3 regions of the Streptomyces sp. NPDC005302 genome follow, and region 1 is predicted to be linked to each of the others. Evidence: riboswitches for the same ligand, from Rfam matches in the RefSeq annotation. Region 1 holds a riboswitch; each other region holds the start of a gene.
What was found. A riboswitch is a leader RNA that binds a small molecule or an ion and turns the genes downstream of it on or off. The one in region 1 is predicted to bind cyclic di-AMP.
Positions count from the first base shown of each region.

Region 2: another riboswitch for cyclic di-AMP. It lies ahead of ABZT74_RS02585 (transglycosylase family protein); the one in region 1 lies ahead of ABZT74_RS17700 (NlpC/P60 family protein).
Region 3: another riboswitch for cyclic di-AMP. It lies ahead of ABZT74_RS26895 (LysM peptidoglycan-binding domain-containing protein); the one in region 1 lies ahead of ABZT74_RS17700 (NlpC/P60 family protein).

Region 1 is NZ_JBEXGN010000010.1:197,030-204,551, forward strand. Features, by position in the region: gene ABZT74_RS17675 (SulP family inorganic anion transporter) at 1-466, opposite strand, end outside; gene ABZT74_RS17680 (hypothetical protein) at 835-1,872, opposite strand; gene ABZT74_RS17685 (DUF2306 domain-containing protein) at 2,005-3,180, opposite strand; gene ABZT74_RS17690 (PadR family transcriptional regulator) at 3,266-3,796, opposite strand; gene ABZT74_RS17695 (hypothetical protein) at 3,964-4,281, shown strand; gene ABZT74_RS17700 (NlpC/P60 family protein) at 4,348-5,769, opposite strand; cyclic di-AMP (ydaO/yuaA leader) riboswitch at 5,778-5,949, opposite strand; gene ABZT74_RS17705 (hypothetical protein) at 6,413-6,637, shown strand; gene ABZT74_RS17710 (alpha/beta fold hydrolase) at 6,682-7,428, opposite strand.
Region 2 is NZ_JBEXGN010000002.1:37,167-44,688, forward strand. Features, by position in the region: gene ABZT74_RS02570 (DUF501 domain-containing protein) at 1-537, opposite strand, end outside; gene ABZT74_RS02575 (septum formation initiator family protein) at 578-1,054, opposite strand; gene eno (phosphopyruvate hydratase) at 1,180-2,466, opposite strand; gene ABZT74_RS02585 (transglycosylase family protein) at 2,810-3,517, opposite strand; cyclic di-AMP (ydaO/yuaA leader) riboswitch at 3,522-3,713, opposite strand; gene ABZT74_RS02590 (transglycosylase family protein) at 3,897-4,877, opposite strand; gene ABZT74_RS02595 (cytochrome P450) at 5,138-6,409, opposite strand; gene ABZT74_RS02600 (globin domain-containing protein) at 6,566-7,522, shown strand, end outside.
Region 3 is NZ_JBEXGN010000021.1:34,838-42,359, reverse strand. Features, by position in the region: gene ABZT74_RS26910 (ATP-grasp domain-containing protein) at 1-968, shown strand, start outside; gene ABZT74_RS26905 (FAD-dependent oxidoreductase) at 996-2,216, shown strand; gene ABZT74_RS26900 (HAD family hydrolase) at 2,504-3,313, shown strand; gene ABZT74_RS26895 (LysM peptidoglycan-binding domain-containing protein) at 3,566-4,294, opposite strand; cyclic di-AMP (ydaO/yuaA leader) riboswitch at 4,299-4,459, opposite strand; gene ABZT74_RS26890 (CocE/NonD family hydrolase) at 4,997-6,994, opposite strand; partial or broken gene ABZT74_RS26885 (oligopeptide:H+ symporter) at 7,005-7,522, opposite strand, start outside.

The DNA.
Region 1 (7,522 bases):
AGGGCACGTCCGTCAGCTCCGGCACCTGCGCCAGGAAGATGAGGATCGCGAGGGAGTTGACGAAGCCGACCATCACGCTGCGCGGTACGAACCGCATCAGCCTGGCGATCCCGAGCGCGCCCAGCACGATCTGGAGGACACCGGCGAGGATCACGGCGGCGACGAGGTACCCGAAGCCGTGCTCGCGGTTGAGCGGAGCGATGACCAGGGCGACCGCACCCGTCGCGGCGGAGATCATCGCCCGGCGTCCGCCGACGACGGCGATCGTCACGGCCATGGTGAACGAGGCGAACAGTCCGACGGCCGGGTCGACCCCGGCGATGACGGAGAACGAGATCGCCTCGGGGATCAGCGCGAGCCCGACGACCAGTCCCGCCAGCACCTCGGTGCGCCAGACCTTCGGGTCGGAGAGCCAGGCGGGGGCGTGCGGACGCAGCCGGGAGGCCGCGGACAACGATGAGAACATGCAACCGTTTCCGTGTCGGGCGCCCGCGTCCAGACCCTGGACACACCGCGCGTCGTGCTCGTTCGTCCCGTCACGCTCGGTCTCCGGGGGGACGAGGCGTCCTCGGTGCATCCCTCGCCGCGGCAGTACGGTGCCGGGGGTGTGGGGCGACGGAACGCCGGTCGGGCGTCGTTGCCCGAAATCCGTGCCGCGGCCGGCCGGGGTACGTGGACCGCCGGACCGCCGTGCACGCCGAGAGCGCGTGCGGCACGCGAGGACTCTAGCCTGGCGCGGGGATCGGCGTGCCACGGCTCGGGCGGGCCCGAAGCCCCCGTACCGACGGACCGGCGCCGGCTCCGTGGACCGGCGGCACACGCGGGCGGGTGCCGCTACGACCGTGCCGGTGAGGTCCTGGTGAGGAGCACGCGCCCGCTCGCGCCGGCGAACAGCAGACCCCCCACCATGCAGACCAGGGAGAGAGCCGGGCCGGAGTGCCAGTGGACGGCGGCGGCGCGGCAGGCGAGGACGACGGCCACGGTGACAGCGGTGCACGGAAGGGCGATCAGTGCCGCGCCGGTGCGGGTGAGGTCGTCCTCGGCGAGGGCACCGAGGACACCGACGCCGAGGGCGAGCGCCCACACGCCGAGCGCCTGGGCGTCCGCACGACTGGTGCTCCAGGGCACGAAGGCGGCCCAGAATCCCGGCCGGGTCAGCAGGCCCGCGCCGATGCCGAGCCAGGCCGAACCGAGCACCGCCAGGGCCGGTTTCGACCAGCCGGGGAGGGGCGCGGTGCGCGGACCGGACGGCTGGGCGGGGGCGAAGTACTGCCATGCCAGGGCGACGAGGGCGAACACGCAGAGCACGCCGAGGACGAACAGCCAGCCGAGGCTGAACAGGACGGGGACGACGGAGCCGCCGCGGGCGATGTAGAGGTGCCCGGCGTTGAGCAGGCTCACCGCGAAGAGGCCGACGAGGACGACCGCCAGCGGGAGGACCAGGGAACGGACCTCGTGCCAGGCCCGGGCGCGGCTCACGGCGAAGAGCCCCGGCGCGGTACCGAGCATCCCCGCGCCGATCAGCCCCGGCGTGAGCGACTCCGGCGAGCGCCAGGCGCCGAAGACGTGTCCGGTGAGACCGACGGCCATCAGGAGCCCGCCGACGATGACGCTCACCACGGCCACGGCGGTGGCCAGCATCGCCACACCCGCGGTGAGCGGCCGTCCGCCCCCGGCCGGAGGCGCGGCGGCACGTTCCGCGTCGTTGCCCGGAGCCTCGCGCACTGCGGCCGCCGGGGCCGGCTCCGCCACGGCGGGCGGTTCCGCCGCCGCCGTGTCGCCGGCCGCGCCGGTCGGATCCGCAGGGGATCGCGCGGTCCGCGGGTCTTCCTCGGTGTCGTCGTGCGGGGGCAGGTCGGATGCGTCGGCCATGGGATTCCGTTCCGGACGGGGTCGATGACGAAGTGGTCGGGCCGGACGGGCGTCGGGGACGGCTCAGGGCCGGGCCCGGCGGACACGCGGGTCCCGTTCCGGTGCGTACGGCGGGCGGTGTGCGGTGTGCCGCTAGGAGACGGGTGAGGTGAGGGGGGTGGCCGTGACGCGAGCGGGTGCGGCCCGCTTGAGGACCTCCCGGGCGTACATGACGCGCAGGCTGACCACCAGGGTCGCCGTGGTCGCCAGCGCGCCGCAGCCGATCGCCGCTCCCGCGGAGACCGCCGTGAGCCGGTCGAGGCCCAGCGTCCGCTCGAAGAGCGGAGCGGCGGCGGCCGACAGCACCGGCGCCAGACACAGGGCCGTCCAGTGCAGGCGCCACTCCTCCCGGGCCCAGAGGCGGCCTTCACGACCGGTGCGCAGGGCGCAGGAGGCCATGACCGCGTAGGTGACGGCGTACGGCAGGAGATACGCGAGCAGCAGCCGGCGTCCTGGGGCGCCGAAATCCAGGGAGGAGCGGACGATCCAGGCGAGGGCGGCAGCTCCGGCGAGATGGGCGACGGCCAGGACCGGCAGCGGGGCCCACGACCGGGACATGCCGGCGATCTTGCGGCGCCGGTCCAGGGAACGCGAGGCGATCAGGGCGCCGAAGGCCACCACCGAGCCGAGGTGCATGGTGGCCGCGCGGTTGATCTCCGCCATGGAGAGGCCGGGCATGATCATGGGCAGGCCGCCCCACTCGAACCGCAGCAGGGGTGCCGTCAGGAGGAACCCGTAGCAGAGGAGCATCCAGCGCTGGTGCAGGTCCGGGTGGCCGGCGACGGCGGCGAGCACGCCCAACGTCACGCTCAGGACGGTGCCCACCAGGATGGTGGCGAGCACGATCCAGAAGGCGGCCCCGCTGAACGCGTCCGCGGGCGCGGTCCGCGCCAGGTACAGCGCGGCGCCGGCCATCGACGCGTAGACGGTGACCGCGAAGACCACCCCGAGGGCGCGGTGCAGGCGGGTCCGCCGACGCACGGCGGTGAGCACCTGCGCGGGACCGAGGAGCATGAGCAGGCCGCCGAGGACAGAGTGCACGATCAGCGGGACGAGGCTGTGGCGGTACGGCTCGATCCGGGTGGCCAGGGCGTCCGCGACATAGCGGGGCGAGACCACCCGCCCGAGGATCCATTCGCCGAACGCCGGGGCGCCGGGGCGCGCGTACGGCCACAGCTCGGTCATCGCGACGGGCGCGTATCCCACGCACACGGCCGAGACGGCGATGACGGCTATCCGGCGCCATGTGGTGCCCGTCGGACGACGCACGGCGGCTCCCTGTTCGTGGTCGCGACCCGACCATCAATAGTCTCGTTTGGACTATCGAGACGGTAGGGCCGCCCGGGCGCCGGGGTCAACGGTCCGTCGCGTCCTCGTCCCGCCGCTGCACCCATGTCCAGAAGTCGACCATCATCCGCTCGTACCGGATGCCGAACTCCAGGGCGTCGCGCTGTCCACGGGTCAGCAGTTCCCCCACGCTCTCCGCGAGCTCCTCGTAGTCGCCGAGGGTCCGCCGGTGCTCGCCGAGCTGTACGGGACCGAGGAGATCGGGCCGTCCGCCGAACCAGAGCTTGAGGATGCCGCGTTCGCGCGCCTCGACCGGGACGAAGGCGGTGTCGTCCAGCCAGTCGCGCAGCGCGGCCCTGCCCTCGTCGGTCAGCGTGAGCACCCGGCGGTTGCGTCCGCTCTCCTGGCGCACCTGCGACAACAGGCCGGCCTCCAGGAGGCGGTCGCACTGCGCGTAGACCTGGGCGTGCGGAACGGACCAGAAGGGCGCCACCGTGCGCGCCGCCTCGCCCTTGACGTCGTACGCGCTGGCCTCGCCGAGCTTGTCGATGACGCCGAGCACGAGGAACGAGGCGGTGGTCAACCGAGCATCAGCCATGAGTCCGACCGTATCGCCACCCGAACACCGCACGGCACACACGTGACCACGCCGCGAAGGGCGCCCGACGCGAAGAAGCCGCGGGTGGCCGTCACAATGCGGGGTATACGGGCGATCACATTGCCGACCGCACCCAGGCCCGCGGGGCACGCACGCGAGGAGTTCCTGTGACCACCTACGTCATCACCGTTCCCGGGACGTTCGTCCACGGCGTCTCGGACGCCTCCCGCGCAGACGTGGAACGCAGGCTGCGCCCTCAGGACCCGCAGAACACGGACCTGGGCGAGACCGAGGAGCTGAGCCTGCTCACCGTGGACGAGAACCACACGTTCTCGGTCCGGCTGGAGGTCGAGGCGGCGGACCGGCGGACCGCCGAGGCGGAGGCCGTTCGGCTCGTCTCCGGCGCGCTGCGCGAGAGCGGCCTGTCCGAGAACGACGCTCCACTGGGACCGGCCGCCGTCACGGGAATCGACAGCGAGTTCTGATTCCGGCGAGGCCGGGGAGTCCGAGGGTCCGGTCGGCCGCGGGATGCCCGCGGCCGACCCCGCCGCTCAGACCGGCCGTACGACGCTGTGGATCGCCGCCTGCCCGGCGTGCTGGACGGACTCCTCGGTGATCCGCCCCCCGGGGCTGGGCGCGTGGACCATCATGCCGTCGCCGACGTAGAGGCCCACGTGGCTCAGGTCCCCGTGGAAGAAGACCAGGTCGCCCGGCTGGACACCCGCCAGGGCGATCGCCGGTCCGATCCGCGCCTGGTCGGACGTCGACCGCGGAAGCAGCACACCGGCGCTGCGCCAGGCGGCCTGGGTCAGGCCGGAGGGGTCGTACGAACCAGGCCCGGACGCTCCCCACACGCACGGCCTGCCGACCTGCGCGCGGGCGAACGCCACGGCCTCGGCGGCCCGGGTGTCGTACCCGGTGACCGGCGGCGCCACGACGGCGGCGATGCTTCCGGTGTCGAAGCCGGGGTTCGGGCCGGCGGACCAGGGAGCCCCGGGCGCGGGCTCGTTCACGGGCGCCGGCCACGGGCGCCGGCTGTCGTCGACGGCCGGGGCGGACCACGGCTCCCGCACCGGCGGGTACTCGACCGCCGCGACCGGAAGCGGGGCGCTCGCCACCTGCGGGTGCCCGGCCTCCACGGCCGGCCAGGCGGCACTCGCCACCGACGCGTACGCGTACGTGGCGGCCGGCACGGGCACGTTCTCCGCCGGCCAGTACGGGGCCGCCGGGACGGCCGTCTCCACGGCGGGCGGTTCCACGGACGGGTACGGGACCGGCGCCTCGACGCTCCGCAGCGCGTTGTGCCGGGTCAGCAGGTCCTGCGCGGCGGCCAGTTTGCGCCGGGCTCGGTCCTTGCGGAAACGCGGGGAGGACGCATCCGAGGCGGGCGCGGGTGCCGACACCACGGGGAGGGGTCCGGTGGCCCTGGAGCCGCTGTCCGGCACGGCGAGGGCGCGCCCGGTCGTCGGCTCGGACGCCGGGCCCGCGGTCAGTTCGAGAACGGGGCGCGCGGTGAGTTCCGCGACGGGTGCCGCGGTGAGTTCCGCGACCGGGCCCGCCGCCAGTTCCCGTACGGGCGCCGCCGTCAACTCGGCGACGGCGCGCGCGCCTTGGGCGGGGAGTTCGGGGCGTCCCGCAGCTCCACCGGGCCGGCCTGCCTCACGCCCGCGGTCGGGCTGCCGGTCGACGGGCAGGACGGCCGCGACCGTGGGTCCGAGCCGGGAGCGCGCCCCGTCGAACCACTGGCGCATCAGGTCGCTCTGGGCGGTGTCGATCCCTCCGCGCTCGTCCCCGGCCGGGCGCTGGTCGATGAGCCTCCGGGCCACGGCGCGCCGGTCGCCCTGGCGTGAGGAGAGGCCCGCCAGAGCGCGGGTGGCGTTGAAGTTGCCGGTGTCGTCCTCGGCCCGGTCGTAGAGGGATGCGAGCCGTCGGCGGACTTCGTCGCCACTGGGCTGGGTGCGTTCCGGCGCCATGGGGATGGCACTCCTTCCGTCGTCCGCCTACCGGGTTAGCTGTCGGGTTCGGGCGGACGGTTCCGGAAGGTATGCCCTACGGCCTGTGCCTCGTAAGGCGGTTGGCCGATTCACCCCAGGTTCGGTGGGTCCCCGGCTCCGGCTGCCACGAGGGCGGGCCGGACTCGGCGGAGGCCGCACCGCCCGGCGAGCTTTCGCCGGAGGGAGTCGGGCGGCCTGGTCGTCAACTTAGCCATGTTGTGACCCCCGTGTGAAGATCCACGTCCCAGATGTCCGATACATTTTCGTGACCTTCATCGCATCGCCCCGCTCTGCGACGACGGGAGCACACCCCGTGCGCGAATCGGCCGTCGGGACAACCGCGTTCGACTGCGGGCCCCGTCCGCGAGTCCGCCTTCGCCCAGGTCCGTTCACCAAGTCTCCACAGCGGACCGGGGCTTCGGGTGGGCCCGGAACGGGCCATTCGGGGTGCGAACAGAACTGGCGTTCCCTGACGGCTCGTTCGACATCGGCGGCTGTCGATGGTCACGCCGTGACCGGTTCTGGCCGACCCGGCCGGATGACCACCGCGTCGGCTTCGCGGCCCTAACGTCGAGGCAAGGAAGGCCCGCGGAAGGCCCTGAGAGCGAGTCGAGGTCCCCACGTGCACGATGCACCGATCTACGCCCAACTGATCTCCGAACGCGGCGACATACCGACACTCGTCCGGAGCGAAGCCAGGCGGCTGCAGCGCGACTTCGAGTGGATCCTCAGCTGGGATCCGTCCACGGGCGGTCCGCTTCCCGGGTCCGCCCCGCGCGTGACGGCCGGCTCGCGTCGTTCCTTCGCCCCCGGCCCCGATCCCGCGGACCGGCTGGACTCCGTCTAGAGGCTGGCCGGCGGGGGCCGCCTCGTGCGGGGCGGGACGCGGTCCTAGAGGACGCCGGGTTCGCCGTTCGGCCCCTCGGCGGGAAGCCGTCCGTCCGGGCCGTCGGCCCGGGACACCAGAGCGGCGACCGCCGAGCCCGTGGCCTCGTGCCAGGTCCGCGCGCGCCGCAGCATCGCGTGGTCGCCGCCCGCGACCCGTACGGCGCTCGCGGAGGAGCCCTCCTTCGCGGCCCGGCGCACCAGGGCGAAGGACGCCGCGGGCTCGGTGATCCGGTCCCGGTCGCCGTGCAGCACGATCACCCGCTTGTCCCGCAGATGCGCCACCGGCTCGCCCTGCGGGCACCAGGGCGCGAGGGCGACCACGGCCCGGACCTGGGGCGCGGCCGCGGCGCGCAGCGCGGCACGGCCGCCCATCGAGTGGCCGACCAGTACCACCGGCACGTCTCCCACCAGCTCCGTGAGCTCGGTGAGCGCCCGGTGTACGTCGGTGACCGGATCGGCGGCGGCTCCGTTCCAGCCCCGTACGCGGTAGCGCACCTGCCCGACGAAGACGTCCTCGTCCGGCACGGCCCGCGTGACGGAGCCCACGAAGGGCCGCATACGCAGCCCGGAGACATGCCAGGGCCGGGAGGGAGCCAGGCTGTCCGCCCTGCCCCCGTGCAGGATCAGCACCGCGGCCCGCGTCGGTCCCGCGTTCTCGCCGGTGAGCCGGTGCGGCACCAGCGCCGTCAGTGCCCGGGCCGCCCCGGGACGCTGTCCGTCACGGGCGGACATCCGCGCAGAGCCTCGCATGACACCTCTTCACCGTCAGAGCGTTCTCGACGCCTCACCCTAGGCCGACGAGCGATTGTGCCGCCGGTCACTGGATATCCGTAGCCGAGGCGAC
Region 2 (7,522 bases), on a different contig from region 1:
CTCCGTGGGCTGCGCGGTGTCGCCGGGGAGCGTCACGCACGCGCCCTTGCGCCACCACTCCGGCAGCATCGCGATGGTCTCGTCGCCGAGCGGGTTCACGCCCGGTCCGGCGGCCAGCGAGTGGGCGACCAGGACGTGCAGGCACTTCACCCGGTCCGGCATGCCGCCCGCGCTCGGGAAGCCCGCCAGGACCTCGATGGCGTCACGGCGCGCGATGTAGTCCTCGTGGGCGGCGCGGTAGGCGGCGGCCAGTTCGGGGTCGGTCGCCAGCCGGTCCGTCATCTCCTTCATGACCCCGTTGGCCTCCAGCGTCCCGATCGCGGACGCGGCCCGCGGGCACGTCAGGTAGTACGTGGTCGGGAAGGGCGTGCCGTCGGGGAGGCGGGGTGCCGTCTCCACCACGTCGGGCTGACCGCAGGGGCAGCGGTGCGCGATCGCGCGCAGCCCGCGCGGCGGCCGGCCGAGCTGCTGCTTGAATGCCTCGACGTCGGCGTCGGTGGGCTCGGTGCGCGGGGTGGTCGGCGGTGGCGTTTCCATGCCGTGAGTCACGTGTCTTTCTGGTCAGTTCAGGGGTTCGTCACTGGTCGGCGGCGTCGGACTTGTCGACGCCGTCCCAGACGTTGGTGTACCAGGGGCGGTCGGCGGCGCCCTGGCCGGCGCGGGCCTGCTTCGCCGCGTCCGGGTCGACCACGACGTAGCCGGTCTCGCCGGGCATCACGTAGTGCAGCCGCTGCCGGATCTGCTGCTCGGCGTACGCGTCGTCCTGCCAGCGCGCCTTCAGGTCGCGCAGCTGCTCGACCCGTTGACGGGCCTGCTCCTGCCGGTGCTCCAGGTCGGCGACCTCGGCACGCTGGGAGACGTACTGCCGCATGGGGTACGCGAGCGCGACGATCAGGGAGCACAGGACGAGCGCGAGGAGCGCGGCCCGGCCGGTGAGCCGGGAGCGGCGGGCCTGCCGTTTGGTCTGGGAGCGGTAGACCCGGGCCGCCGTCTGCTCACCGAGCAGCTTGAGCCTGGTCGAGGTGGAGAACCGGTCCCGGTCCTTCACGGCCATGAGTCCCGCCTCCCCAGTACCGGCCCGCCGTGGTGCGGGCCCGTCACGTGCGTACGTCCCCGCACACGGTACGGGACCGAGTACGGGGACGTACGTACGACGCTGCCCAAGCGGGCGGGCGGTGCTCAGCCCTTGAAGCGGGGGAACGCGCTGCGGCCGGCGTACACCGCGGCGTCGTCGAGGATCTCCTCGATGCGCAGCAGCTGGTTGTACTTGGCGACACGGTCCGAGCGGGCCGGGGCGCCGGTCTTGATCTGGCCGCAGTTCACGGCGACCGCGAGGTCGGCGATGGTGACGTCCTCGGTCTCGCCGGAGCGGTGGGACATCATGCACTTGAAGCCGTTGCGCTGGGCCAGCTCGACGGCGTCCAGGGTCTCGGTCAGCGAACCGATCTGGTTGACCTTGACGAGCAGGGCGTTCGCGGAGCCCTCCTCGATGCCGCGGGCCAGGCGCTCCGGGTTGGTGACGAAGAGGTCGTCGCCGACGATCTGGACCTTGTCGCCCAGCCTGTCGGTGATGACCTTCCAGCCGGCCCAGTCGTCCTCGTACAGCGGGTCCTCGATGGAGACGAGCGGGTACGCGGAGACGAGCTCCTCGTAGTACTCCGTCATCTCGGCGGCCGAGCGGGACTTGCCCTCGAACTCGTACTTGCCGTCCTTGTAGAACTCGGACGCGGCGACGTCGAGCGCGAGACCGATCTGCTCACCGGGGATGTAACCGGCCTGCTTGATGGCCTCGACGATGAGGTCGAGGGCGGCGCGGTTGGACTCCAGGTTCGGGGCGAAGCCGCCCTCGTCGCCGAGACCGGTCGACAGGCCCTTGGTCTTCAGCACCTTCTTGAGCGTGTGGTAGACCTCGGCGCCCCAGCGCAGGGCCTCGGAGAAGGACTCCGCGCCGATCGGGGCGATCATGAACTCCTGGATGTCCACGTTCGAGTCGGCGTGCGACCCGCCGTTCAGGATGTTCATCATCGGAACGGGCAGCAGGTGCGCGTTCGGGCCGCCCAGGTAGCGGAAGAGCGGCAGGTCGGACGCCTCGGAGGCGGCGTGCGCGACGGCGAGCGAGACGCCGAGGATCGCGTTGGCGCCGAGCGAGCCCTTGTTGTCGGTGGCGTCCAGGTCGAACATGGCCTGGTCGATCAGGCGCTGCTCGGTGGCGTCGTAGCCGACGAGCTCCGGGCCGATCTGCTCGATGACGGCGAGGACGGCCTTCTCGACACCCTTGCCCCCGTAACGGTTGGGGTCACCGTCACGGAGCTCGATGGCCTCGAAGGCACCGGTGGAGGCGCCGGACGGAACGGCGGCACGACCCGTGCTGCCGTCGTCGAGGCCGACCTCGACCTCGACCGTGGGGTTGCCTCGGGAGTCCAGGATTTCCCGGGCTACGACGACGTCGATGGACGGCACGAGCATCTCCTTCTGGGATGTGACGCGAATACGCAGGGCTTGGCTAGTCCTGCGGGACGAGCCTAACCGGCCCGAGGGGATCGGCCAGCCGATCGACCATCCCTTGGGCAGAACTCGGGGTACATATTGTTCCCGATCGGAACAAAAAAGAAAGGAAAAACCCCGCCCCGGCGCGTACGGGGGAACACGCGCCGGAGCGGGGAGTCCGTGGGGACGGGGACCCTCGGTGGGGATCGGACCCGGAGGCCGGGTCCGCGAGGGGTCGTCCCGCAGCCGGGCGGAGCCGCGGGGCCGGGTCGTGGTCGCCGTCCGCCGAGGGCGACCACGTCCGGCCGGTGTGCGGCCTCACTCAGTGCAGGTGCAGCTGCTGGCCGGGGAAGATGAAGTCGGCGTCGTCCACGATGTCGTGGTTCAGCTTGAACAGCTTCTGCCAGCCGCCCTTGACGTGCTTCTTCTCGGCGATCGCGCTGAGGGTGTCGCCCTTGACGACCTTGTACTCGCCGTCACCCTTCTTGACCTTCTTGCCGGTCGGGGTGGTGACGGTCTTCTTGGCGGCCGGGCGCTCCTGCGAACGGGAGGCGGGCTGCTCCGACGTACGGGTGTCGGAGCCGGTGGACGCCGAGGAGCCGGAGGAGGTCGACGGGGCCGACGGGGTCGAGGGGGTGGAGCTGCCACCGCTGTACGCGGCGCTCGACAGGCCGGTGCCGCAGGTCGGCCAGGCACCCTTGCCCTGCGCGGCGAGGACCTTCTCGCCGACGGCGATCTGCTGCGACTTCGAGGCCTGGTCGGCGGTGGAGGCGTAGGCGGTACCGCCGTACGCGGCCCAGGTGGAGGACGAGAACTGCAGGCCGCCGTAGTAACCGTTGCCGGTGTTGATCGACCAGTTGCCGCCGGCCTCGCACTGGGCGACGGCGTCCCATTCGGAGCCGGTCGCGGCGGAGGCGTTGCCCGCGGCCATCAGCGGGGCGGCGATGGCGACACCGGTGACACCGGCGAGCGTGGCGACACGAGTGGCCTTGTTCGGGCGGCGGTGCTTGCCCTTGCTGGAAAACAGCATCGAGTGATCCCCTCACCGACGCCTGCGAGGTGAGCTGTCGGGTTCGGGCCGGTTGAGTTGCCCGGCCGCACGTCCCCGGTCCCGTCTCGGAACCACAGCGCGCGGCTTTACCCCAAGCCGTCCCCGGGGGTCTCTCAACTCCCGGTCGCGGCACTTACCTTGGGTCCCCCGCTCCTGCCTACGGCGCTTGACGCGACGACTGTTCCCGTACGGCCGCTGGCAGGATTCGGCGTTGCGACCGTCGGGGCCCGCTGTGGCGAGCGGTCACGACCGTAAGCAGTCGATCGCCTGATTTTCAAAGACGATCAGGGCTTCTGAGACTCATGTCTCACTCGCACCAAACCGGACATTCCCCAGCGAACCATGACGCGAACTCCCGCTACTTTTGCACCGTTTCGCTATCAACAGCAAGGCTCTGACCGGGGAGGATGAGGTTCGGATCGATGCCCACGGTCTTCTCGTTCGCGGCGTACAGGTCGGCCCATCCGCCCGTGACGTCAAGGTCGTCGGCGATCGTCCAGAGGCTGTCACCGGCGCGCACGACATAGGTGTCGTCGCCGGCGTCGCGCGCGTCGTCCGAGCCGCGCGAGGCGTGCCGTCCGGACGCGCTGTCGGCGCGGCTGTCGGTGGCGGCGCCCTTCGCGTCCTCGTCGGCGCTGCCGCCGCGGTGCCGCCCGGGCGTGGCGGACGCGTCGTCGGAGGGCTCCGAAGAGGTGCCGCTCCGGCCGGACTTGTCCGACTTGCCCGACTCGGACTCGTCGGCCGTCGCCTTGTCCGAGCTGTCCGAGCCGTCCCCGTCCTGCGAGTCGGCGGACTTCGCGGTGTTCTCGGTCACTCCCGGCGAGGCGGTTTCACTCGAACCGGATGAATCCGACGATCTGGACGATTCGGTGGAAGGGGAGGAACTGGGCGACGTGGACAGGCCGCTCGAACCGGAGTCGCTCGTGTCGTCACCCATGCCCGTGTCGACATCGACCTCGGCCGAGGTCTTGCTGAGCCCGGAGAGCGGGCCGCAGGTCGGCCAGGCGACGAGGCCCTGGTCGTCGAGCACCTTCTCGGCGACGGCTATCTGCTGCGAGCGGCTGGCCTGGTCGGGGCTCTGGGCGTACTCACGGCCGCCGTACTTCTCCCAGTTGTCCTGGGTCAGCTGGAGCCCGCCGTAGTACCCGTTGCCGTTGTCGGCGCTCCACGCGCCGCCGCTCTCGCACTCGGCCACCCGGTCCCAGGTGGTCCCGTCGGCCGCGCTCGCGCTCGATGCCCCGAGGAGCGGGATCGCGATGGCCGATCCGGCCACTCCCGCGGCGACGATGAGGGCCGGGGCCTGACGGGGGCGCCGGTGACGGCCGTTCCCGGAGAGCATGCGGAAGCCTTTCGCGTGACAACGGGGTGACTACGGCACCTACGGCGAAGTGACGATCGCCGGGGCCGCATTGATGGGTGAACGTATATGGACTCGAACGCTTGTCACAAGTCGATGCAGCGCAGATCACGTGAAGATCACAGATATGACGGCGTGTCAGTTGACGGCACCCTCCGAGACGGTCCGCGGGATGCCCTCCCGGTACCCGGGGATGCCCCGTCGACGCGGCGGCCCGGCGCCCCGGATGAACCGGTTCCGGACTATCCGACCGGGGTGAACTCCACAGGAAGCGTCCGCAAACCACGCATAATGAGCCCGCCACGCCACCGCAAATCGGCCGAATCTCCGGCGAGTCGGAGGTCGGGGAGCCGGGTGAGGAGGGTGGCGAGCGCGGTCTGCCCCTCCAGGCGGGCGAGCGGCGCGCCCAGGCAGTAGTGGATGCCGTGGCCGTAGCCGAGGTGCTGATTGTCACGCCGGGAGAGATCGAGGGTGTCCGGCTGCTCGAAACGCTCGGGGTCGCGGTCCGCCGCCGCGAGGACGACGAGCACGGGGTCGCCGGCGGCGATGTCCTGACCGCCGATCCGCACGTCCTCGGTCGCGAACCGCCAGGTGGCCAGCTCCACGAGCCCGTCGTAACGCAGGAGTTCCTCCACCCCCGTCTCCAGCAGGCCGCTCTCCCCGGCCGCGAGGGAGGCCTGGAGGCGGTCCCGCTGCTCGGGGTGGGTCAGCAGGGCGTACAGCCCGTTCCCGATCAGATTGACCGTGGTCTCGAACCCCGCGAAGAGCAGGATGAAGGCCATCGCGGCGGCCTCGTTCTCCGTGAGGTGCTCGCCCTCGTCGGAGGCGCGGATCAGTCCGGAGATGAGGTCCTCGCCGGGCGCCGGCTCGGCGGAGAGCGCCTCGCGCTTGCGGTGGATCAGCTCGGCGAGATAGCCGCGCATCTTCTTGACGGACCGGGCGACCCCGCCCCGCGGACCGCCGCCGTGCCTGATCATCATCCCCGCCCAGTCCCGGAAGTCGTCCTGGTCCTCGCGGGGGACACCGAGCATGTCGCAGATGGCGTAGATGGGGAGCGGGAACGCGAACTCGTGGATGAGGTCCGCCGACCCCTTCTCCGCGAACCGTCCGATGAGGTCGTCCGTCAACTCCTGCACCCGCGCGGAGAATTCGGCGACGCGCCGGGGCGTGAACGCCTTGCTGACGAGCCGGCGCAGCCGCGTGTGGTCCGGCGGGTCGATGTTCAGCAGATGCGTCATCAGCTCGGCCTTGCGCTCCCCCGGGATCCCCGTCCTGCCCTTCGCGTGCGCGGACTCGTCGTGGTGCGCGGGGTTCTTGGAGAGCCGCTGGTCGGCGAGGGCGAGCCGGGCGTCGACGTACCGCGTGACGAGCCAGGCCTCCACCCCGCTGGGCAGCCGCGTCCGGTGCACCGGCGCGTGCTCCCTGAGCCAGGCGTACGCGGGGTAGGGGTCGGTGGCGAACTCCCAGGTGAAGAGTTCGGGGGCGGGGCTCGCGGAGGTCTCGTGCTCGGTCACTCCCCGACGGTATCCGCCGGAGGCCGGCACGCAGGGGCGGGCCCGTCCCTGGGGGCAGCGCGCGGGAGCGGGCAAACACTCGTCCGGTTCGCCCTGGGCTGTCCGCACATCGGAGGCTGTTTGACTCGGCTGCTCGGCAGCTCCCACATTCACGCAGTGGACCCCGACATACTCAAGTCCAGCTTCGCGGTCGTGGAGCGGCGGGCCGAGTTCGCCGTCAAGTACTTCTACGCGCACCTGTTCCGGCACAACCCGGAACTCCGCGAGCTGTTTCCGACGGACTTCCCGGAGGACATGGAGCGGCAGCGGGACCGGCTGTTCGCGGCGCTCACCTTCGTCATGGACCGGCTCCAGGACCCCGAACTGCCCACCTACTTACGCGATCTCGGGCGGGACCACCGCAAGTACCTGGCCCAGCCGGACCACTACGCGGCGGTGGGCGCGAGTCTGATCGCGGCCTTCGCGGCCGTCGCCGGATCGGCCTGGAGCGGCGAGGCCGAGAAGGCCTGGTCGGAGGCGTACGGGGCGATCGCGAACATCATGCTCCAGGGCGCCTGGGAGGCCCAGCACCAGGGCGAGCCCGGCTGGTGGGACGCGGAGATCGTCGCCCGCACCCGGCACGGCGACGACCTCGTGGTCCTCACCCTGCGGCCACGGCAGCGCCTCACCCACGCCGCCGGCCAGTACGTCAGCGTCAACATGCCGCATCTGCCGGGCATCTGGCGCCCCTACTCCCTCGCCAACGCGCCCCGGCCCGACCGCACCCTCGACCTGCACATCAGCCGCGTCGAGGGCGGAGTGCTCTCCACCGCTCTGGTCCGCCAGACCCGCGTGGGCGACGTCCTGCGGCTCGGCGCACCCGGGGGCGACCTCACCCTGCGGACCCCGGCGGACCGGCCGCTGACCCTCATCGCCGCCGGCACCGGCTGGGCGCCGGTGAAGGCCCTGCTGGAACAGCTCGAACCCGCCCACGAGGCCCGCCTGTTCCTCGTCGCCCGCGACATCGCGTACCTCTACGACCAGCCCTCCGTGGACCGCCTGCGGGCCCGGCTTCCCCGGCTCAGCGTCACCCACATCACCCCCGCGCCCGGCCGCCCCAAGGCCCAGGCGACC
Region 3 (7,522 bases), on a different contig from region 1:
AAGAGGCCGCGGTGCTGATCGCCGAGCACCAGGAGGAGTTGGCGGGCCGCTTCCTCTTCCCGAGGGTGGACGCCAAACTGCCGCGTCGGCTCGCCAGCAAGCAGGGGCTGCACGAACTGTGCGTGGAACACGGCATCCCCAGCCCCGCCGCGGCCTTCCCGCAGTCGTACGAGGAGATCGAGACGTTCGCCGAGAAGGCGCGCTTCCCGCTCGTCGCCAAGAACCGCGAGGCCTTCGTGCGCCGCAGCCGGCCCGCGGTGAACGGGACGACCCGGATCGCGACCCGCGAGGGGCTGCTGGCGCTCGCCCGCGACTGGGGGCCGCAGCCCGGCGTGATCCTCCAGGAGTACCTGCCGAGGGAGGACGCGGAGGACTGGATCGTGCACGCCTGCTTCGACGCGGACTCGACACCGCTCGCGATGTTCACCGGCGTCAAGGTCCGCTCCTGGCCGCCGCACGCGGGCATGACGGCGAACGCGTACGTCGTCGACAATCCGGAACTCGCGGACATCGCCGCACGTTTCATCAAACAGATCGGCTTCACCGGAATCATCGACCTCGACCTGCGTTTCGACCGCCGTGACGGTCAGTACAAGCTGCTCGACTTCAACCCGCGCATGGGCGCCCAGTTCCGGCTCTTCGAGAGCGAGTCGGGGATCGATGTCGTCCGTGCCCTGCACCTGAACCTGACCGGCCGGGCCGTTCCGGAGGGGGAACAGCGCGCCGGCCACCGGTACATCGTGGAGAACATCGACCTGCCGGCGCTGCTCGCCTACCGGCGTAGTGGTTACACGACACCGCACGCGCCGGCCCGCGCGAGCGGTACGGAGCTGGCCTGGCTCGCGGGTGACGACCTGCGGCCGTTCTTCACGATGCTCGCGCGCTTCGTGCGGCCGGGCGCGAAGCATCTGTACCAACTGTGGCGGACCAACCGCCGCGGCGGCAGCAGCAGTTCCACCGCGAAGTAGACGTAGTACGTCCTGGGGAGGGACTTCGTGATTCATCCCGTAGCAGTCATCGGCGCGGGGCCGTTCGGACTGTCCACCGCCGCCCATCTGCGGGCGCGGGGCATTCCGGTGCGGGTCTTCGGCGAACCCATGGTGAGCTGGCGCGACCACATGCCCGAGGGAATGCTCCTCAAGTCGACTCCGGCCGCCTCGAACATCGACGCCCCGCAGCGGGGGCACACCCTCGGCGACTACTGCGTGGCGGCGGGGATACCGCGCCTCGTCACGGACGAGGACATCATCCCGGTCGAGACGTTCATCGCGTACGGGGAGTGGTTCCGGCAGAAGCTCGTGCCGGAGCTGGAGCGGGTGCGGGTCGTCTCGGTCGACCGGAGGAGCGGCCGGGACGCGGACGGGTCCGGTGGTTTCGACATCAAGCTGGACTCCGGGGAGTCGTTCACCGCGCGCGCGGTCGTCGTCGCCACCGGGCTGTCCGGGCTGGCCCACCTGCCCGCCGAGCTGGCCGGGGCGGCGGCGGACGGTCCCACGCCCTCCGGTCCGGTCTCGCACAGCTCGCAGCACCACGATCTGCGCCGGTTCTCCGGCAAGGAGCTGATCGTCGTCGGCGCCGGCCAGTCCGCCCTGGAGACGGCGGCGTTGGCCGCGGAGGCGGGCGCGCAGGTCCGTGTCGTGTCCCGGGGCGCGGGGGCGGTCGACTTCGGGGCGCCTCCGTGGGACCAGCCGAAGCTGCGTCCCGAGTCGCCGTTCGGGCGCGCCTGGTCCCTGTGGGCCCTGAGCTACTACCCGCAGCCGTACCGCTATCTGCCCGCCGAGGCCCGGCACTACCTGGTCCGCCGGGTGCTCGGACCCCTCGGTGCGTGGTGGCTCCGGGACCGTTTCGAGGGCAAGGTCGCCGTCCGTGAGGTGCAGCGGATCGTCGGCGCGAAGGCCACCGACGGGAAGCCCGTCCTCACGGTGCGGACCCTCGGCGGCCGGGTCGAGGAACTCACCGCCGACCACGTCATAGCGGCGACCGGCTATCGCGTCGACATCGCCGCGATGGACTTCCTCGGGCATGAACTCCGGGCGGGGCTCGTCGCGAGTCGCGGCACGCCGAGGCTGGGCGCCGGGTACCGCTCCTCACTTCCGGGGCTGTACTTCACGGGCCTGCCGGCGGCGTCCTCGTACGGTCCGGTGATGCGCTTCGTGTGCGGCACGGAGTTCGCCTCCCCGCGGCTCGCCAAGCACCTGGCGGCCGCGCACGGGTGAGCCACCGGATCACTGGCCCCACCGGGCAACCCGTCCGTCAGGAATCCTCCGCGAGGGTCCGGGCGACCGGGTCGCCCGGTGGGGATCGGCGTTCCGGATCAGGGGTGTTGAGCCGTTGTGATCGTTCCTGTACGGGAAAGTCCGTCCGAGCGGAAGCGGGCCCTGCGTGATCCCAACCGGTCGCAACGCGCCTGCCACCGTACGGTGAACGGCGTTGCTGACGGGATACCGGACGTCGTCCGGTTCACGCCGGGCCGATGTGTCGTTCGATCCGTATTCTTCGGATCATGGCCGCTCCGACTGCATATTCACTCATCGCCACTGACCTGGACGGAACGCTGCTGCGCGGCGACGACACGCTCTCCGACCGGTCGCGGGCCGCGTTGGCGAAGGTGACCGCGTCGGGCGCCCAGCACCTGGTGGTGACGGGCCGTCCCGCGCCCCGCGTTCGACCGCTGCTCGACGAACTCGGCGGTGAGGGGCTGGCGGTGTGCGGTCAGGGCGCGCAGCTGTACGACGCGGGGACGGACCGGCTGCTGTGGTCGGTGACCCTGGACAGGGAGTTGGCGGAGACGGCACTCGGAAAGATCGAGGCGGAGGTCGGCCTGCTGTACGCGGCGGTGGACCAGGACGGCGTGGACGGGCTGACGCTCATCGAGCCGGGGTACGTGATGCCGCATCCCACTCTTCCGGCGGTGCGGGTGCGGCGGCGGGACGACCTGTGGGCCCAGCCGATCAGCAAGGTGCTGCTCCGCCATCCCTCCCTGTCCGACGACGAGTTGGCGTCGGCGGCCCGGGGAGTGGTCGGTTCGCTGGCGACGGTCACCATGTCGGGACCCGGGACCGTCGAACTCCAGCCATGCGGAGTGACCAAGGCCACCGGCCTCGCGCTCGCCGCGACCCACCTCGGCCTCACCCGGTCGGCGACGCTGGCCTTCGGGGACATGCCCAACGACATCCCGATGTTCGACTGGGCGGCGCACGGGGTCGCGATGGCCAACGCCCATCCGGAACTGAAGGCCGTGGCGGACGAGGTCACCCTCTCGAACGAGGAGGACGGGATCGCGGTGGTCCTGGAACGGATCTTCGGGTTCTAGGAGGGAGCCGGCCCGGGACTTCCGCCGTCGTCCCAGGCCGTGCCGTCAGCACTCCCGGTCCCGGGCGGGTGAGGCGTCGGGGCGCCGGACGCCGGGCGCGTCACCCTCAGGAAGGCGACCGCTCCGCGCACCCGGTCCGCCACCGTCCCACGGCACCGGTCGTTCCCGCCCGCGGGCCGGTACGCCACCGCCGGCGGACCCGAAGGTGCCGCCGGCCGGTGTCGTGCGGGGGCGCGGGGTGCGCCGGTGCGATCAGTAGGCGCCGTTGACGTTGTCGATCGAGCCGTACTTGTCGGCGGCGTAGTTGCAGGCGGCCGTGATGTTGGCGACCGGGTCGTAGGGGTCCATCGACGTGCCGGCCACGTGGTAGGCCTGGAACGTGGGGTCGATGACCTGCAGCAGGCCCTTCGAGGGGGTGCCCGCGACCGCGTTGGAGTCCCAGTTGTTGATGGCCTGGGGGTTGCCGGACGACTCACGCATCACGTTGCGGTGGATGCCGTCGTAGCTGCCCGGAATGCCTGCCTTGCCCATGATGTCCAGGGACTGCTTGATCCAGCCGTCCAGGTTGTTGGCGTACGTGGTGGCGGACGCCTGGGTGGCGGTGGTCTTGGCGGCCGTGGTCGCCTTGGCCGGAGCCTTCAGGGTCTTGGTGCCGACGGTCAGCGTGAGGCCCGTGCGGAGGTGGGCGGGGTTGTCGCCGATGACCGCGCGGTTCGCCGCGTACAGCTTCTGCCAGCCGCCGCTCGACGGGTACTTCTTCGCGATCTTGGTCAGGGTGTCCCCGGCCACCACCTTGTAGGTGACGAGCTGGACGTTCGGGACGACCGCGGTCTTGGCGGTCTTCGCGACCTGGGGGGTCGCGGCGTGGGCGCCGGTCGCGCTCATGAGCGGGAGGGCGAGGGCGAGTGCGCCCGTTCCGGCGGCGATCATTCCGCGGGTGATGAAGGTGGTCCGGCCGTGACGGTGCGTGCCTGCGGGCATGACGAAATGTCCTCTCCGACGCCTACGAGGTGAGCTGTCGGGTTCGGGCGGGAGATGCCCGGCCGCGCTGTTGGGCGCGGCTTCACCCCTAGCCGGTCCGGTCTCCCGGATCGGCGGCTTACCTGTGGTTCCCCCGCTCCTGCCGTGCGTGGGTGGGTGGGTTACCGGGCGGCGGCAGGATTAGGCGATCCGCTCGGTGCGACGAGAACGTATGCGACTGCACATGTCGGGAACAAGGCCTGATGTGGCGGTGAAGATCGCTTTTGCCTGTTTAGGGCGAGGGTGAAACGTCCGATTGCGCCGGAATTGAATCCTCAACTTGCCTTTGGCGAAGGGGGTGGCAAGGAGTGGGCAGCGGGTGATCCATTGGTTCTCGCGTGACTCAACTCACGCGCCCGGGGGTCATCAAGGCGGCATGCCGGGCAAGTCGGGCATTACGCCACCACTGTCCGGGGCGCGGAGAGTTCCGGGACGCCCGCCGGGCGGGCCGCACGGTGTGGGGGACGGGCGGGCCGCACGGCGTGCGGGACCGAGGCGGTGCCGGTGCCGGCGCGGGTGAACTGCGCCGCGTGGAGGCGGAGTTGACGACTCCCGGGCGGCTCACGGCCGAGTGGCCGGGCGGCCTCAGGCCAGATGCCGGGCGGCTCCAGGAAGGATGCCGGGCGGGGGCGGCCGGTGAACTGCCGTTCCCGCCCGCTTCCTTCAGCCCGCGGTGCGCGGGATGCGCTTCTCCCAGGTCCGGTGGAAGACGACCTCGTCGCCGTCCCGGCAGACGACCTCGTTCGAGGTGATGAAGTCCCGCGCGTCGCAGCTGATGACCGACGTCGTCTCGACGCGGGTGTCCCAGGGCAGGTCGGGGCGGTGCAGCCGGACCGTCCAGGTGGACCGGGCGCGGGCGGACAGCGGGTCCGACTCGTCGATCGTGTACGTCTCCCGCGCGTCCTCCGTGCACTCCAGGCCGTCGGGATACACGCGGGTGCCGCCGTAACGGGGATCCACGTCCAGACGCCAGGTGCCCGCGGCCACATCACGCAGGACCAGGCGCTCCGGGCGCGGCTCGTCGAGCGTCACCGGGACCACCACGCCGAGGGGCTCGGCCTCCTCCGCCTCCTCGAAGGTGATGGAGGGGTCCGACTCCCGCGTCCGTACCGGCAGTTCCAGGGTGCTGCCCTCGGGGTCCAGCGTGAATCCGGCCTCGGAGCCGGGCTGCGGCCAGACCCAGGGCCAGTACGCCGAGGAGACGCTCAGGCGGATGCGGTGGCCCGGAGGGAACGCGTAGCCGATGCCGTTCAGCTCGAACTCCACGTCCTCCGTGGTGCCCGGCTCCCAGGGAACGGCCTGGTCGCGGCCACGGCGCGCCGACAGGTTCAGGACGCCCCGGGTGACGAGCGTGGAGGCGCCGTCCGGGGTCACGTCGCACAGCCGGGCGATCACCTGGCCCCGGGCGGACGTCGACGTCAGCCGCAGGCGGACCCGGGGCCGGCCCAACACCCACGTCTCCTCCGGTACTTCGAACTCGAAGCAGACCGACCGGGCGTCCTCCTCGCGCTGGTCGGGCGGCAGGTCCGCGTCGTTCCCGAACGGGAAGAAGCGGCCGGCGTCGACGCCGGTGTGCTGCGGGGAGCGCACCAGGAGCGGGGCGCCCTGGAGCGCGTACGGGACGGGGGTCACCGACGGCGAGGGCCACGCGGGGTCGCCGACCCAGCGGCCGGGCAGCTCCTCGTACACGGTCGCCGGGGGATGCGCGTCCATCACGTAGGAGCGCAGCAGGGGGACGGCGAGCGCGCCCGAGTCCTCGTCCTTGAGCCAGTGGTCCCACCAGCGGAGCGTCTCCTGGAGGAAGCCGATCGCCGGACCCGGCGGCAGGCCCCGGTCGGGGTACTGGTGGGACCAGGGGCCGATGAGACCGCGTACGCGCTCCGGCGGCAGGTTCTCGACCAGGCGCAGCACGGTGTCGCGGTACGGGTCGTGCCAGCCGCCGACCGCGAGGACCGCCGCGCGGATGGCGCCGTAGTCCTCGCAGGCGCTGCCGTGCCGCCAGTAGGCGTCCCGGGTCTGGTGCGCCAGCCAGGTGTGGACGAACGGGTCGACGGCCTCCAGCCGCTCGGTCCACATGTCGCGCCACATCACCTCGCCGACGTGCACCGGGTCCGGCGGGCGGGCGACGAAGGCGAGCATGGTGGCCGCCCAGGCGTGCATGTCGACGGCGAGGACGGAACCTCCCGTGTAGTGCACGTCGTTGTCATAGCGGTCGTCCGTCGAGCAGACCGTGACGACCGCCTTGAGCGGCTCGGGTGCGAGGGCTGCGATCTGGAGGGAGTTGAAGCCGCCCCAGGAGATCCCGAACATGCCGACCCGGCCGGTGCACCAGGGCTGGGAGGCCAGCCACTCCACCACCGCGACCCCGTCGGCCAGCTCGGTCTCGGAGTACTCGTCGCCCGGCAGGCCCTCCGAGTTGCCGTGACCGCGCACGTCGACGCGGACGGAGGCGTAGCCGTGCCCGGCGTACCAGGGATGGCGCTGCCGGTCACGCGGTGCCGTCCAGTCGGTCAGCCGGTGCGGGAGGTACTCCAGGAGCGCCGGTACGGGCTCCTCCGTCACCGGGCGCCAGATCCGGGCGTACAGCCGGGTGCCGTCCGGGAGAGGGACGAGGACGTCCTCGTGAACGGTCTCGTAGGGGAAGGACGTACGGATGCGCATGCGGGTCACCTCAGTGGACGGGATGCATCGTGCGGCGGAGCCAGGGGGCGAGGGCCGTCACGGCCAGGCCCGCGGCCACCGCGATCGCGCCGTTGACGCCGAAGTAGGCGGGCTTGGAGACGTCGTCGTAGAGCTTCACCGTCTGGGCCTGGATGCCGTTGGCGAGCGCGAGCGACAGGAACCAGAGGGACATGGTCTGGCTGGGGAAGGCGGCGGGGGCGAGCTTGGTGGTCGCCGACATGCCGGACGTCTCCAGGAAGCGGTCCATGGTCAGCCGGCCGACGGAGGCGAACAGCACGGCGAGGACAGCGACGGCCAACAGTCCGAGGACGATCCCGCGGACGGCACGGCGCATGGTGTCCGGCGCGAGGGCGAATTCCGCGGACCGGGTGCGCCCGGCCAGGTGACGGCGGCCGGCCGCGTACTGGATCAGGCCGAATGTCATGCCGACGGCCGCCGCGGAGAAGCCCCGGTGCCGGCCCTCGTGGTCGCCGAGCCAGGCGGTGATCAGCGGGCCGGTGAAGGCGC